Regions from separate parts of the Erwinia psychrophila genome, predicted to be linked through region 1. Evidence: predicted binding sites of a transcription regulator. Region 1 holds the regulator's gene; the other holds the start of a gene.

Region 1 (7,835 bases):
GCGTGAACAGTTTGTCTCGGCGCTGAAGGCGATAGATGCGAAGTGGGATCTGTTCAGCGAAATCCGGGGCAAGGGCTTACTGATTGGTGCTGCGCTCAAACCGCAACACGCCGGAAAAGCCCGGGACATACTGAATGCGGCTGCGGACGAAGGGGTAATGATCCTCACTGCCGGCACCGACGTTATCCGCTTTGCGCCTTCGCTGGTGATTGAACCGACAGATATTGAAGAGGGCATGGCCCGTTTCGCGGCGGCTGTCGGTAAAATTTTCGCCTGAACCAGAGGGGGAGGGATATTTCCTTCCCCCGTTCTGCTCCAGAAAATTCGCATCTCCTCTTTGCCATCACGCTCCGGATGCTTTTCTTAACTTTCTCGACAGCCAGTTCCCATGGTGTGGCCGGGTGATCCATGCCAGGGAAGAGATGGTGTGCATCGCGCTGAGGTGATCCAGTATCCGCTTGATATGCCGCTCCATGATCGTTACGGGGCCCTGACTGAACTCCCCCTGCGATTCCAGCACGTTACTTTCCGAGCCCGGGCCGTCATATTCCAGCCGCTGCTGGCAGCGCTGTAAGGCAATTTCACACGACTGAAGATAGCGCTCCGCCAGCGACGGCGTCAGCATCGTATGCTCGCGGGCCAGGATCGTCATTGCGTTGATGTGTTCAACAATAAACTGACCGTGCGTTACCCACAGCTTCATATCGGCAAGATAGCTGGGATCGAAACCTGGCTCCTGCATCGCCTGGTTCAGCGAGTTAAACAGCGCGTTATGCGCCTGGTTGGCCCGCATCCGCTGGTAAGCCAGCTTTTCGGGGTTCTGCTTGCTGCCCAGCAGCAGCTGCAACGCTTCCTGCCAGACTTCCAGCGCGTCATGCGCATTTTGCCGCAGCAGACCGCTCTGCCACTGCGGCCAGAGCCAGATCATCCCGGCGAAGGCGATCAGGCAGCCCATCAGCGTATCCAGCAGGCGCGGCAGCAGGAAGTCTGCGCCGTTAAGCGAAAGCAGCTGGAGCGAGTAAACGGCCGTAACCGTAAAACCGATCGTCGCCAGACCATAGTACTTACGGATAAACAGGTAGCTCACCAGGGTAATAATCAGCATCACCAGCAGCACTATCGGCTCCGGCACCTGAAGACGTAGCGTCAGTGCGGCGACGATCAGTCCCGCAAGCGTGCCCAGCGCACGGTGCTGGATGCGGACGCGTGTCGCGCTGTAACCGTTCTGACTGACAAACATGATCGTCATCAGTATCCAGTAAGGTTTTGGCAGATGAAAAAAGAGGGCCAGCGAGCTGGCGAACGTGAGCATGACGGCAAAACGCCCGGCGGTACGAAGCGCCGCCGAGCGCAGCGAGAGGTAGCTTTTAATGGCGGGCAGCAGCGGCAGGCGGCGCTGGCGGTCGGCCATCAGGTCCCGTTTATAAAGGGGGCGCTGGTGGCGCAGCAGGCGGCTTATCCGGCTGAAATGATAGGAGCAGAAATGGCCAACGGGATTATCAGGATGCTGTCTGGCGATCTTTTCCAGCGCGTGCAGCTGCTTGTCCATTGAAAAGCGCCCGGGCAGCTTATGATAGAGGATGTCATCGGCAAGTTCGCGTAGCCGGGCCGCAATCGTCCGGGCGTTCCAGCGGATCACCGCCTCAGCGTGGCTCTGTTCAACCAGCTTCTGCACTTCTTCAGGCTGGTGCAGGCTGACCGCAATGTGCTCCTGTAAATCGAGAGCGACCTGAAATGCGCGGGTCAGGCGCTGATGATGATTATCCCGGCCGGCGGCCAGCATATGCATCTGCTGGTAGCAGGTGGTGATCAGATCGACCGCTTTTTGCTGGCGTGCCAGCAGGGGCGGGAGCGCTTTTTCAGGATCGGTCAGCTGCGTCAGCATGCTGTATTTTGCTTCGCAGTAGTCAGCGAGTTCGCGATAAAGCAGGCTGAGCGTCTCACGCATTGGCTGCTCTTTCCACAGCCAGAGCCAGAACCAGTTAAATACGCCGTACCAGATGGTGCCCAGAATATAGAGCATCGGTGGCACCCAGATCGCCATCCGCCCGGCCAGGCTGAGCGTAAAAATGGCGGCGATCAGTGACGCCGGCAGCAGCCTGCCGTGCAGCGGGCTGATCTCTCCGGTAACCCCTAGCAGCAGGGCCATCACAAAAAGCGTGGCCGGTAAGGGAACCTGGTGATTGCCAAGATACTGGATAAGGAAGCTGCTGAAGGCAAACAGGGTGCCGCCAACGATCAGGCGTTTGAAAAAACGTTTATGGGGCGTATCGAGACCGGCGATATTGCAACAGGCAGGCACTAACGAAAAGAGCAGTCCTTTTTGCAAATCACCCAATAGCCATCCGATAGCGACCGGGAGACAAAGCACCAGCGTTTGACGCAGTGCATAGTTAACTTCGGGGTGATAGATCAGTCGGCGCCACATCCTTCCGTACCAGTGAGAAAGGCGCAACGGCGAAGTTGCGCCATGGATTGGGGCTGGTTAACGGGTACCGTAGACGACGATGGTCTTGCCGTGTGCGGAGATCAGGTTCTGATCTTCCAGCATTTTCAGGATCCGGCCAACCGTTTCGCGTGAGCAGCCAACAATCTGACCAATCTCCTGACGGGTGATTTTGATTTGCATTCCGTCTGGGTGGGTCATCGCATCCGGCTGCTTGGCCAGATTCAGAAGGGTTTGCGCGATGCGACCTGTCACATCGAGGAAAGCTAAATTGCCCACTTTCTCGGAGGTGACCTGGAGGCGACGTGCCATCTGTGAAGAGAGACGCATCAGGATGTCAGGGTTAACCTGAATCAGCTGACGAAACTTTTTATAAGAAATTTCAGCCACTTCGCAGGCGGATTTAGCGCGTACCCACGCGCTGCGCTCCTGACCTTCTTCAAACAGGCCAAGCTCACCAATAAAATCACCCTGGTTGAGGTAAGAGAGGATCATCTCTTTGCCTTCTTCATCCTTAATCAGCACCGCTACCGCGCCCTTGACGATATAGTAGAGGGTTTCCGCTTTTTCACCCTGGTGAATCAGCGTGCTTTTGGATGGATACTTATGAATATGGCAATGTGACAGGAACCATTCAAGTGTCGGGTCTGTTTGCGGTTTGCCGAGAACCATTCGCTGTTATCCTCTGTTGTCATCGTGCCTAAACACAGGGGGCAGAGTTCCCTGTCAGGCGTTGAAAAAGTCAAGCGTTCCCTTTCAGGGAATTTATCCTGACCCCGGTTCAGGGCCTGGCTCGTTATGGTGTTCCGTTTCGCCACGTATGTAGAGTACTGGCGAAGATATTACAGCTTTGTTTGTAACACAGCTTTGAATGAGTGTCTTCTGTTGTCTCGCTTCAGCATAGCGGGAAATCTGCGGCGTTGCCGTTTTTGTCGCTAAAGCGTAATCTGACGTTAACTGAATGAATTAGAGGAGTTTGTTATGGAAGCTCGTGTTAAATGGGTAGAGGGGCTGACCTTTTTGGGAGAATCCTCATCGGGCCATCAGGTGCTGATGGATGGCAATGCGGGCGATAAAGCCCCCAGCCCGATGGAAATGGTGCTGATGGCGGCCGGTAGCTGTAGCGCCATTGACGTGGTCTCTATTCTGCAAAAAGGGCGCCATGAGGTCACGGACTGTGAGGTTAAGCTCACCTCTGAACGCCGCGAAGAGGCCCCGCGTCTCTTTACCCATATCAATCTGCATTTTATCGTAACCGGTAAGGCGCTGGGCGACAAAGCAGTCTCCCGCGCGGTGGATCTCTCTGCCGAGAAGTACTGCTCTGTAGCGCTGATGCTGGGCAAAGGCGTGGAGATTACCCACAGCTATGAAGTTATCGCAGTATAGTCAGCCCCCGGCCCCGTGCGCGGGGCTTACTCAATCTTTTTCCCTTCTATCAGCCGTTTGACCAGCGGTCCCATAATCAGCTCCATCGCTAAGCCCATTTTCCCGCCGGGCACCACCAGCGTATTGATATGGGAGATAAACGAGCCCTGTAGCATCGACAGCAGGTAGGGGAAGTCGATATCTTCCAGCGCCTGGAAATGGATCACCACAAAGCTTTCATCCAGCGAAGGGATAGCCCGGGCCGCAAAGGGATTCGAGGTATCAACAGTAGGGACGCGCTGGAAATTAATATGGGTACGTGAGAACTGCGGCGTAATGAAGTTAATGTAGTCCTCCATCGATCGCACAACCGAGTCCATAACGGCTTCCCGCGAGTGCCCCCGTTCGCTGGTATCCCGGACCAGCTTCTGGATCCACTCCAGGTTAACGATGGGGACCACGCCCACCAGCAAATCCACATGCTGCGAGACGTTGTTATGCGGCGTAACCACGCCACCATGCAGACCCTCATAGAAGAGCACGTCCGTCGGCTCCGGCAGCGGCTGCCAGGGCGTAAAGGTTCCCGGCACCTGATTCCATGGCACGGCTTCATCATAGGTGTGCAGATATTTTCGTGACTGGCCGCTGCCGTTAAGGCCATATTCCACAAAGGTGTTTTCCAGCAGCGCGAAGTCATTTGCATCGGGGCCGAAATAGCTGATATGGCGACCCATATCGCGCGCTTTACGGATCGCCATATCCATCTCGGGGCGCGTAAATCGGTGAAAACTGTCCCCTTCCAGTTCGGCTGCGTGCAGTCCAAGCTGCTGAAATATTTTTCTGAAAGCGGTACTGGTTGTTGTGGTCCCCGCACCGCTTGAACCGGTAACGGCAATCACCGGATGTTTAGCTGACATGGCAGATAACTCCCTGAGAAAAGTCGCTTCGCATTGTTACCATGTTTCAGGCGTGGATGTCATCTCTGCCGCCTTCTGATGCTTAAAAAGCAACGCTCCGCCGCAATTTTGCTGCTTCAATCAGGACGTAAAAACGCGCAGACTGAAAAAAACTGTGCAGGAGAGTACGCTTTATGAATATGCCTTCTTCTCGCTGGTGGTGGGATCTCTCTACCCGTGAGTTCAGCGAGCTGGAAATGGACAAGGTTATCGCCATATTGCCGATTGGGGCCGTAGAGCAGCATGGCCCTCATCTGCCTGTCAGGGTGGATGCGGCGATCAATGCTGGCATCATCGCCCGTGCGGTGGAGATGATGCCTGAAAATCTGCCGGTCCTGATCCTTCCGGCTCTGCCCATCGGTAAGTCAGACGAGCACCTTAACTTCCCGGGCACCTTAACACTTCCTTATGATCTGCTGGGTAACGTCTGGTTTGAAGTGGCTAAAAGCGCCTGGCGGGCAGGGATCCGCAAGCTTATTTTCTGGAACTCACACGGCGGCCAGCCCCAGCTGATGGAAATTGTCTGCCGTCAGTTGCGGATTGAGCTGAAGATGTTTGCCGTGGGGGCGAGCTGGTTCCGCACGATCGATTCTGCCGATCTGTTTTGCGCTGAAGAGTTGCAGCATGGCATCCACGGTGGCGAATCGGAAACCAGCGTGATGCTCCATTTACATCCCGAGCTGGTGCAAATGGCGCATGCCGAAAATTTCGTGTCCGCCTCCGTAGCGCTGGCTGAAAAGGGCGGTATTCTGACGCCTGAAGGCGGCGTGGGATTTGGCTGGATGGCTGAAGACCTTCACCCCTCCGGGACCACCGGAAACGCGGCGGCGGCTGACGCGGAGCGCGGAAAGATTGAGACCGACCGCGCGGCGGAAGCCTTAATCAAACTGATTCAGGAAGTGCAGGCCTTTACCCCCTCTTTCCAGCGCTGAGAGCGCCTTACTGCTGCCCCGGTTTTGCCGGATGGCTGAACAGGGCAGCTTCCTCAGGTGATTACGCCATCTGGTTCATCATGGTTTTTATCGTCTCCGCCAGTACGCTGCCGATGGCGCTGGTTCCGCGATCGTGCCCTATCAGCATTAAGGTCTGCGCCTGCTGTGAGAGCTCTCTCACCGGGATATAGATTAAACGCCCGCTACGCAAATCGAATTCGATATCAAACGGCGTTAAAAAAGTTAAGGCCTGATCAACCATCGCGGCCTGGCGCATCACCTCAATCGAATTTGTTTCGATAACAGGATGCACAGTTACCATCGCCCTGGAAAACAGCTCGTTCAGATAGGGACGGATAACCATCGATTTATCAGCGATAACCAGAGAATGAGGAACACAGTCGCTCAGGCGGAGGCTGGTTTTATCCGCCAGGGGATGGCCCGGCGCAACTACTGCGCCCAGTCTGCCCACCGCACTGCCCAGTTTGCGCAGAGAAGGCGGCAGATCAAAGTCGAACCCCAGCCCTAAATCCGCCTCTCCTGAAGCGACTGCGCTGGTAATATCTTCCCCCGTGGTCATTTGCCTGAGGATCAGTTTTACGCGTGGATTCGCCCTGCGAAACTCTGCTGCCATACGTGGAATAAGATTGGCTGCCAGCCCGCTCATCATCGCTACCGTGACCTCGCCCCGTCTCAGCCCCTTTAGCTCCTCAATCTTGATTTGTGCCCATTCCAGCTCTTTAAACGTTTGCCGCACGTGATGAATCAGCACTTCCCCCGCGGCTGTTAACACCATTTTACGCGGCAGACGTTGGAATAAGGGTGTCCCCAACTCCTCCTCCAGCGCCAGGATCTGGCGATTAATGGCGGAAGCAGAGATATGCAGCCGGCCAGCGGCTTTACGAATTGACCCACTGCGAGCGACCTCATCCAGATAGGTCCAGAGCCGATGTTGCAGCATGAAAATCTCCGTGCGTTGCCTTTAAGGCATCAATGAGTACGAAAATACGTGCTTTTAAGGTAACGAAAATCGCGGCATAACTGAATCATCTTGAGCTGAGGGGGCATAAAAAATGGCAGGTGTAAGTCGCAGGGGATTTGCAAAAATGCTGGCGGGCGCGGTGTTGCTGCCCACGCTGGCACCGTTACTGTCCGGCAACGCGCTGGCCGCCGATAAAACTATCAAAATAGCGCTGTTGTTGCCCGGCTCCGTTGCCGATGGTGGCTGGAGCATGCTGGCTTACCAGGGGTTACAGGCTCTGAAGAAAGAGGGGTTTACGGTCGCCTGGAGCGAAAGCGTGCCGCAGGCTCAAATGGAGCAGGTGATCAGAGGCTATGCAGATGACGGTTTCACCCTGATCATTGGCCACAGTTTTGAGTATGGCTCCGCCTTTGCGGAAATCGCGCCTGATTACCCTGATACTGACTTCTTCGCCTCCACCTTTAAACCTGACGAGAAGGTGGTGGACAACGTGGAGTATGTCAACCTGGCTTACCTGCAGGCTGCCTATGCGGCTGGCGCTCTGGCTGCGCTGATCTCTGATAAGGGCAGAGCCGTAGGCTTTGTGGGCGGCGGTGACAACCCCACGCAGCAGGCGATGATGCGCGCCTTTATTGCTGGCGCGGAAAAAACGCGTCCGGGCGTGAAAGGTTTGGGTGTGGTCACCGGCGACTATGATAACGCGGCGAAAGGGCGAGAGGCTGCCACAACGATGATTGGCAACGGCGCAGATGTTATCTGGCACGCCGCGGATGTCACCGGATTAGGCGCTCTGCAGGGTGCGGCGGCGGCTAAAGTCAAAGCCATAGGCTGCTATGCCGATCAAAAAGATGTCTCGCCTGATTATATCGCCTGCAGTCTGAAACAGAATCTTGACTGGATGGTGCAGGAGGTCGGTCACTCGGTCGGGGCAAAAACCTTTATGGGTGGCAAAGAGTGGTCGCCCACGGTGGCGAAGGCCTGGTCTGTGGTGCATGGCAGCGAGCAGTTCAACAGCAAGCTGGTCAGCCCCGAAGCCTGGCAGAAATTCACGGCTATCTGGCAGCAGCTGGATAACGGCAGCATCGTTCCTGCAGTGTAAGCAAAGGATCCTCTGTCATGACACCAGCTCCTCCAGTCCGCGTTGCGCTCAATAA
Region 2 (7,835 bases), on a different contig from region 1:
CATTGTGATGGCGGAAGGAGACCAGGTAGCGCAACAGCGCCTCACGCTGAATGCGTGGACCGCGATAGCTAATCTGTACCGAACCCCAGTCCGGCTGGTTGGTGATCAGGCAGTTCGATTTCAGCAGGTGGCTCACCAGCTGCTCTTCCACGATTTCCGGCAGCGTTGCCTGATGCAGATAATCTGGCGTGAACTGATAGTTATCAATTGCGATATCCTGTTCATCGATGCAGTAACCGGCAAATTGCCCAATCGGCTGTCCCTCAATTTCCTGCAAACGGAATAACGAAACGCTGACGTCACCCACGGCGCAGGCGCTGAGATCGCGCTCAAGCGTGGCACGGACTTCTCCCCAGTCGGCAAAACGGGTCTGGTTGAAGCTATTGAGGTAAAGCTTGAAGCTTTTCGACTCAATCAGGTTGAGGCTGCTGGCGTTAAGGGTCACTTCCCCTACGGCCACCTGCGGCAGGCCTTTTGCGTTCAGCCAGGAGAGCTCGTAAAGTGTCCAGATGTCGGCACCGTGAAAGGGAAGGCTGTCAGGATAGAGCCCCAGCGGTTCACGATTCATGCTCCGCGGTACCGCCTGGAGTAAAGAGGGATCGTAGCGATCGTGATATTCTGTTGGTTTCCCCAGAGTCAGGCCGTTTAACGCCTGGTGCGGATCCTGTAAAGACATCGTAATTACCTTATAACTTGTGCGTACGGGCAGCATCGCAAATAAATCCGTTCATTTACGGCTCAAGCCCGATGAAAAGGGAAGACGGGGAAGCCCCCGACCCCGGCAGACATAATAGCCTTAGTGTAACTCAGGCAGTAGAGAGTGAAAAAACAATGATTGAAGAAACCACCCTGGCGCTAACCGAATTTACCCGCCGCTACTGCGATCTGTGGGAGCGCGAATGCGGCCATCCACCGGCAAGCAGTGAACTGACCGGCGTGCCTTCTCCCTGCACTCAGCAAACCGTGCAGGATGAGATTTACTGGCTGCCTCAGCCCTTTACGCTGGCGAAAAACCTGGATGCGGTGGAACGGGCGCTGGAGCTACGTATTCAGCCATCGGTGGTGGCCTGGTATACGGCGCAGTTTGCCGGGGACATGTCTGCCCGCATCGACGGAAAATCTATTACCCTTTTACAGACCTGGAGCGAAGAAGATTTTTTACGCGTGCAGGAAAACCTGATTGGTCACCTGATAATGAAACGGCGGCTTAAGCATTCACCCACGCTGTTTGTGGCGACCACGGCTTCTGAGCTGGAAATTGTCTCCGTCTGCAACCTGAGCGGCGAAGTGTTTATTGAGCAGTTAGGCACGACGCAACGGACATTGCTGGCGCCTACGCTTGAGCTTTTTATTGAAAACCTGACCCCGGTACGCGATTTGTAAGAGAATGACGAAGTGTTATTGTGAGAGATCTCTTACATATCATGTGCGAGATCGCTTTTAAGCTGATGAATATAACGCATGCTGCTTCGCTGATAATGAGCGAAATCAACCAGTTGTTAATTATCTCAACCGCAAATATTGATCGCAGCCCGCTCATCCAGCGCTAGCCATATTGTTAACTTTTGATATTCGGGCACACTGTGCCATATCGGAAAGGATTCCGTGACTTATGGAATGAGTCAGGACACATCGGGAAGATGCTTCACGGAAAGGCTTCAGGACGAAGCGAGGATATCTCAGGAGTGAGATAAGGGACACCTTCAGGATGAAGAATGTGAGCTGCCAGTATAGGTAGCGTGCGGGGACGCAAAGGACAATCACCAGTGAAGGTGAATAAGTAGGGAATACACCAAGGACCTAGTTATCAGGGACGAGCAGGGAGCACAACCGTAGCGGGATGGCTGCAAACGAACCGGGAGCACTGTTTTTACAGTGCTCCCTTTTTTTCGTGCATACTTCTTACTGACCCGCATGCGAATGTTATGCTTGCGGCCTTTTATCATACTGAATGACAGGAGACCGCTGATGGAACATGAACAGCAGGTTCAGATCCACCTCACGGCGATAGTAGAAGAGTTACATGAGGCAGGCCTCTGGCAAACATGCGCGCCCACTACGCAGGCCTTTGAAAGCCAGGAGCCCTTTTGCATGGATACCATGACCCCGGAGCAGTGGCTGCAGTGGGTGTTCCTGCCGCGTATGCAGGCGCTGCTTGATGCCGGATCGCCGCTGCCCGAAAAGCTGGCCATTGCGCCTTATTATGAGGTCGCGCTGGAAGGTGCCCTGCCGGGACGCGCAAGATTACTGCATGCGCTTAATCAGCTTGATCAGCTGTTTGGTCATGATAACTGATGCTGGAGATTATTTATCAGGATGAATGGCTGGTCGCGGTGAACAAGCCAGCTGGCTGGCTGGTGCACCGCAGCTGGCTTGATCGCCATGAGAAAGTGTTTGTTATGCAAACGGTACGCGATCAGATCGGTCAGCATGTTTTTACCGTGCACCGTCTTGACCGGCCCACCTCGGGCGTCCTGTTGATGGGGCTCTCCAGCGAGGTGGGCCGCCTCCTTTCACAGCAGTTCGAACAGCATCAGCTGCAGAAGCGCTACCATGCCGTTGTGCGTGGCTGGCTTGAAGGAGAAGCAACGCTGGATTATCCGCTGACCGAAGAACTCGATAAAATTGCCGATAAGTTCAGCAATCCGGAAAAAGCGCCACAGCCCGCTGTCACGCACTGGCGCGCTATGGCGACCGCCGAGCTGCCTGTTCCGGTAAGCCGTTATGACACTTCGCGCTATACGCTTGTCGAACTGCTGCCTGAAACGGGGCGCAAGCATCAGCTGCGTCGCCATATGACGCATCTGCGCCATCCGATCATCGGGGACAGCGCGCATGGCGATCTGAAGCAAAACCGCAGCGCAGCGGCCAATTTCGGCATGCGGCGTCTGATGCTTCATGCCAGCGAACTCAGTCTGACGCACCCCGTCACCGGCGAACCCCTGCTGTTACGGGCTGGCCTGGATAACGTCTGGCAGGAGATGATGATGCAGTTCGGCTGGCAGGATTGTCTCCCTGAGGTTCCCAGGGTTGAGTTTCCTGCGGCAAGCCTTCAGGATAGTTCCCTGACGTAAGCCCAGGCTAATGGAGAAAAATATGGCTCAGGTAGGCATTTTTGTAGGGACGATGTACGGCAACTCGCTGCTGGTTGCTGAAGAAGCGGAGCCTTTACTGACTGATGAAGGTCACCAGGTAAAAATTTTTGAAGATCCTGGCCTCGACGACTGGCAGCGTTATGCTGATCACGTCGTGCTGATCGTGACCTCCACGACCGGGCAGGGGGAATTACCGGACAGCATCGCACCGCTCTATCGCGAGATGAAAGCGAAGCTGGGCCATCAGCCAGCCTTGCGCTACGGCCTTATTGCGCTGGGGGACAGCAGCTATGATGATTTCTGCGGCGGCGGCAAGAAATTTGACGCGCTGTTACAGGAGCATGGCGCCACGCGCGTGGGGGATGTGCTGATGATTGATGCTTCAGAGCATCCTGAACCAGAAGAGATTGCCTCACCCTGGGTAGAGACGTGGGCCAGGCAACTAGGCTGACCCGCTGAATGTGCCCCTGTCCAGACGACAGGGGCGTTGCCGTCAGGTTACCGGCGCCGGGTTAAATACGGCCAGCGAATTACGAATGCCCCAGCGATCGGACCAGGTTTCTTTGCGTCCGCTCGCAATATCCAGAATCAGCTCAAACAGCCGCCAGCCGACCTGCTCAATACTCTCTTCTCCCGTTGCAATGGTACCCGCGTTAATATCCATTAAATCGTGCCAGCGATCCGCCAGCGCGTTACGCGTTGCCATTTTGATAACCGGAATGGCCGCCAGCCCGTAGGGCGTTCCCCGCCCCGTGGTGAAAACCTGAAGCGTGATGCCTGAGGCCATCTGCTGGGTGCCGCAGACGAAATCGCTGGCCGGCGTGGCGGCGTAGATCAGACCCCGCCGGGTAGGGCGCTGTCCTGGAGAGAGCACTTCCGCGATAGCGCTGCGTCCCGATTTGGCAATGGAGCCCAGCGCTTTTTCCACTACGTTGGCCAGTCCGCCTTTTTTGTTGCCCGGAGAAGGGTTGGCGCTGCGATCGGTTTTCCCCATATTGAGATAGTCATCGTACCAGGCCATCTCCTCCAGCAGACGTTTACCCACTTCTTCATCCGCCACTCTTGGCGTTAACAGATGCACCGCGTCGCGGACTTCAGTCACTTCAGAAAACATCACCGTCGCGCCGCAGCGCACCAGCAGATCGGAGGCGAAGCCAACGGCCGGATTGGCGGTCACGCCGGAAAACGCATCGCTACCGCCACACTGCATGCCTACCACCAGCTCCGAGGCCGGAACCGTCTCGCGCTGGCGCTGATTAAGCCGCTGAAGGTGGCGCTCGGCGACCTGCAAGATATCGTCAACCATCGATTCAAAACCAACGTGCTTTTCATCCTGCAACCTGACCACATCTTCCTCACCCAGCGAGATCGCCTGAACGTCCGGCGTGCCCTCCAGCAGCCGCTCGGGCTGGAGTTTTTCGCAGCCGAGACCGACAACCATCACCTCTCCGCCAAAGTTAGGGTTCAGGGCCAGATTATGGATGGTGCGGATCGGTATCACCGCCGCCGGGGCGTTAATCGCCACGCCGCAGCCGTACAGATGGTTTAGCGCCACTACGCCGTCCACGTTGGGATAGTTAGGCAGCAGCTGACGCTCAATAATATTGACCACATAATCGACCACGCCCGCGACGCAGTGGACGCTGGTGGTGATTGCCAGCAGATTGCGGGTGCCCACGCTGCCGTCAGCGTTGCGATACCCCTCAAAGGTATAGCCTTCCAGCGGCGGTAAGGCAGGTGGAACGGCATTGGCCAGCGGCAGGCTGGCGAGCGCCGGCGCTTCGGGTAGGACCACCAGGGATTCATCGATCCAGCTGCCGCGAGGAATATCCCGCAGGGCGTAGCCGATTACCTCGCCGTAACGAACAATATTTCCGCCCTGAGCTATTTCGCTCAGCGCAACTTTATGTCCCTGGGGAATATGTTCTTTTAAGATTAATCCGCATGGAAATTCAGTGCCCGCTTTCAGGCCATTATTATTTACCACAATGGCAACGTTATCGTTTTCGTGCACTTTTATATAAAGAGGCCGATCGTTTAAGGGAATGTTCATTGCTCAACACGTCCTGAATCAAATAGTAGTAAAGGAGAGTTCTCTCTTCCGAACGAAGGTGCATCCTTTTTTAATCATTTCTGACGCCAGTCGCTATTCTGCTGGGAACCAGTATAGAAGCGGGCCAGGGGAAACACATTATGCATATGTCCGACATCATGGCGCAGATCACGCCAGCTTTTCAGGCATAAGAACAGATATCAGTGAGAGGGCTCACAAAGATAAGGTCATTTGCAGCGGAGTGTGACTGAGGCCTCATAACGCCAACGAAGCGTGAGCCAGCCCGCAGGAGATTGTGCAAGCGCCACAGAAAAAGCGAATATTAAATCATTATGTAGGGCATTTACCCGATGTGTTCCGGTTGCACGGTTCCTATACTTTTTAGCGAACAGGACGATGAGCTATTTAAATTGGCGTACGACTATTCTGCTAAATAATCGCTATGTTAAACCTAACATCATTCTGATACCCAACGCGATGTGTATGCCGTCCAGAGTGAGTTTGCCTGACCGCTATATTTCAGGAGTGCACCATGAATTCAGTCAGTAGCACAGCAGGCACCGTGCAAAAAAGAACTAATGCCCGCTATTGGATAGTAGTGATGCTGTTTATCGTTACCTCCTTTAACTATGGTGACCGCGCGACTATCGCTATCGCCGGTTCCGCAATGTCCAAAGACATCGGCCTCGATCCTGTCGGGCTTGGCTATATCTTCTCCGCCTTCTCATGGGCGTACGTGATTGGTCAGATCCCTGGCGGCTGGCTGCTGGACCGCTTCGGCTCCAAACGCGTCTACTTCTGGAGTATTTTCCTCTGGTCGCTGTTTACGCTGCTGCAGGGATTTGTCGATCTGTTTAGCGGCTTCACCATCATTGCTGCGCTGTTCCTGCTGCGATTTATGGTGGGGCTTGCCGAAGCGCCTTCCTTCCCCGGTAACAGCCGCATCGTTGCCGCCTGGTTCCCCGCTCAGGAGCGCGGCACCGCTGTTGCCATCTTCAACTCCGCGCAGTACTTCGCCACGGTTATCTTTGCACCAATCATGGGCTGGCTGACTTCCGAAGTGGGCTGGGCACACGTGTTCTGGTTCATGGGCGGGCTGGGCATCATCATCAGCTTTATCTGGCTGAAGGTGATTCACGATCCGAACGATCATCCGGGCGTGAACAAAGCCGAGCTGGAGTATATGGAGCAGGGCGGGGCGTTGATCAATATGGATCAGCGTAAAACCGACGAGCGCAAAGTTCCCTGGAGCGTCAAGCTTAACCAGATTAAACAGCTGGTCAGCTCGCGGATGATGATGGGGATCTATCTGGGGCAATACTGCATTAACGCCCTGACCTATTTCTTTATCACCTGGTTCCCGGTTTATCTGGTGCAGGACCGTGGGATGTCCATCCTTAAAGCGGGGATCATCGCTTCTGTTCCGGCGATTTGCGGGTTCATCGGCGGCGTGCTGGGCGGCGTTATCTCCGACTGGCTGATGCGCAAAACCGGTTCCCTGAATATCGCCCGTAAAACGCCGATTGTGCTGGGCATGATGCTGTCGATTTCGATGGTGGTCTGTAACTACGTTGAAACCGAGTGGCTGGTCGTGTTCTTTATGGCGCTGGCATTCTTCGGCAAGGGCGTGGGTGCGCTGGGCTGGGCGGTGATGGCCGATACGGCACCGAAAGAGATCAGCGGCCTGAGCGGCGGTCTGTTCAATATGTTCGGTAACGCTTCCGGCATCATCACGCCAATCGCTATCGGCTACATCATCGCCACCACGGGATCTTACAACGGCGCGCTGATTTACGTCGGTATCCATGCCTTTGTCGCCGTGCTGAGCTATCTGGTGCTGGTGCGTGACATCAAGCGTATCGAATTAAAACCTTATCAGGGTGCGTTATGAATACGCAAAGCAGCCCGGTCGTCACCGATATGAAGGTTATTCCGGTGGCAGGGCATGACAGCATGCTGCTGAATATCGGCGGCGCCCACGGTGCCTACTTCACCCGCAACATCGTGGTGCTGACCGACAGCGCCGGACATACCGGCGTTGGTGAAGCGCCGGGCGGAGAGACGATTTACCAGACGCTGGTGGAGGCTATTCCCCAGGTGAAAGGGAAAGAGGTGGCAAGAATGAACCGCCTGGTGCAGGAAGTGCACCTGGGCAATCAGTCCGCCGACTTCGACACCTTTGGTAAAGGCGCCTGGACTTTCGAGCTGCGCGTCAATGCGGTTGCCGCGCTGGAAGCGGCGCTGCTTGACCTGCTGGGTCAGTGCCTGAACGTGCCGGTTGCGGAACTGTTGGGGCCGGGCAAGCAGCGTGATGAAGTAACGGTGCTGGGCTATCTGTTTTATATCGGCGACCGTGAGCAAACTGATTTGCCTTATCTGCCCGGCGGGAAGGGAGGCCATGACTGGTATCACCTGCGCCACCAGAAAGCGATGGACAGCGACGCCGTGGTCAGGCTGGCCGAGGCCGCGCAGGATAAGTACGGCTTTAAAGATTTCAAGCTGAAGGGCGGCGTGCTGCCGGGCGAGCAGGAAATTGACGCGGTTAAAGCCATGAAAAAGCGGTTTCCGGAGGCGCGCATTACCGTTGATCCTAACGGCGCCTGGTATCTGGATGAGGCGATCGCGCTCTGTAAGGAGATGCAGGGCACGCTGACCTATGCTGAAGATCCCTGCGGCGCGGAACAGGG

Evidence for each region. Region 1 encodes CRP, which controls carbon source genes, mostly activating them, when cyclic AMP is high. Its sites were predicted from a motif close to ATGTGANNNNNNTCACAT; they were not measured.
Region 2: a site for CRP is predicted at 5,390-5,407, ahead of garD (galactarate dehydratase). Genes of this name have one in related genera too.

Annotation. Positions count from the first base shown of each region.
Region 1 covers NZ_JBCHVB010000004.1:56,405-64,239, reverse strand. The annotation lists gene argD (bifunctional acetylornithine/succinyldiaminopimelate transaminase) at 1-277, shown strand, start outside; gene AAH446_RS11440 (YccS/YhfK family putative transporter) at 344-2,428, opposite strand; gene crp (cAMP-activated global transcriptional regulator CRP) at 2,486-3,118, opposite strand; gene AAH446_RS11430 (OsmC family protein) at 3,428-3,832, shown strand; gene AAH446_RS11425 (phosphoribulokinase) at 3,859-4,728, opposite strand; gene AAH446_RS11420 (creatininase family protein) at 4,902-5,699, shown strand; gene AAH446_RS11415 (LysR family transcriptional regulator) at 5,761-6,660, opposite strand; gene AAH446_RS11410 (BMP family protein) at 6,773-7,780, shown strand; gene AAH446_RS11405 (ABC transporter ATP-binding protein) at 7,798-7,835, shown strand, end outside.
Region 2 covers NZ_JBCHVB010000007.1:131,987-139,821, reverse strand. The annotation lists gene queF (NADPH-dependent 7-cyano-7-deazaguanine reductase QueF) at 1-676, opposite strand, end outside; gene syd (SecY-interacting protein) at 832-1,383, shown strand; gene AAH446_RS16455 (YqcC family protein) at 1,969-2,295, shown strand; gene truC (tRNA pseudouridine(65) synthase TruC) at 2,295-3,074, shown strand; gene AAH446_RS16445 (flavodoxin) at 3,097-3,546, shown strand; gene garD (galactarate dehydratase) at 3,589-5,148, opposite strand; gene AAH446_RS16435 (MFS transporter) at 5,681-7,039, shown strand; gene AAH446_RS16430 (enolase C-terminal domain-like protein) at 7,036-7,835, shown strand, end outside.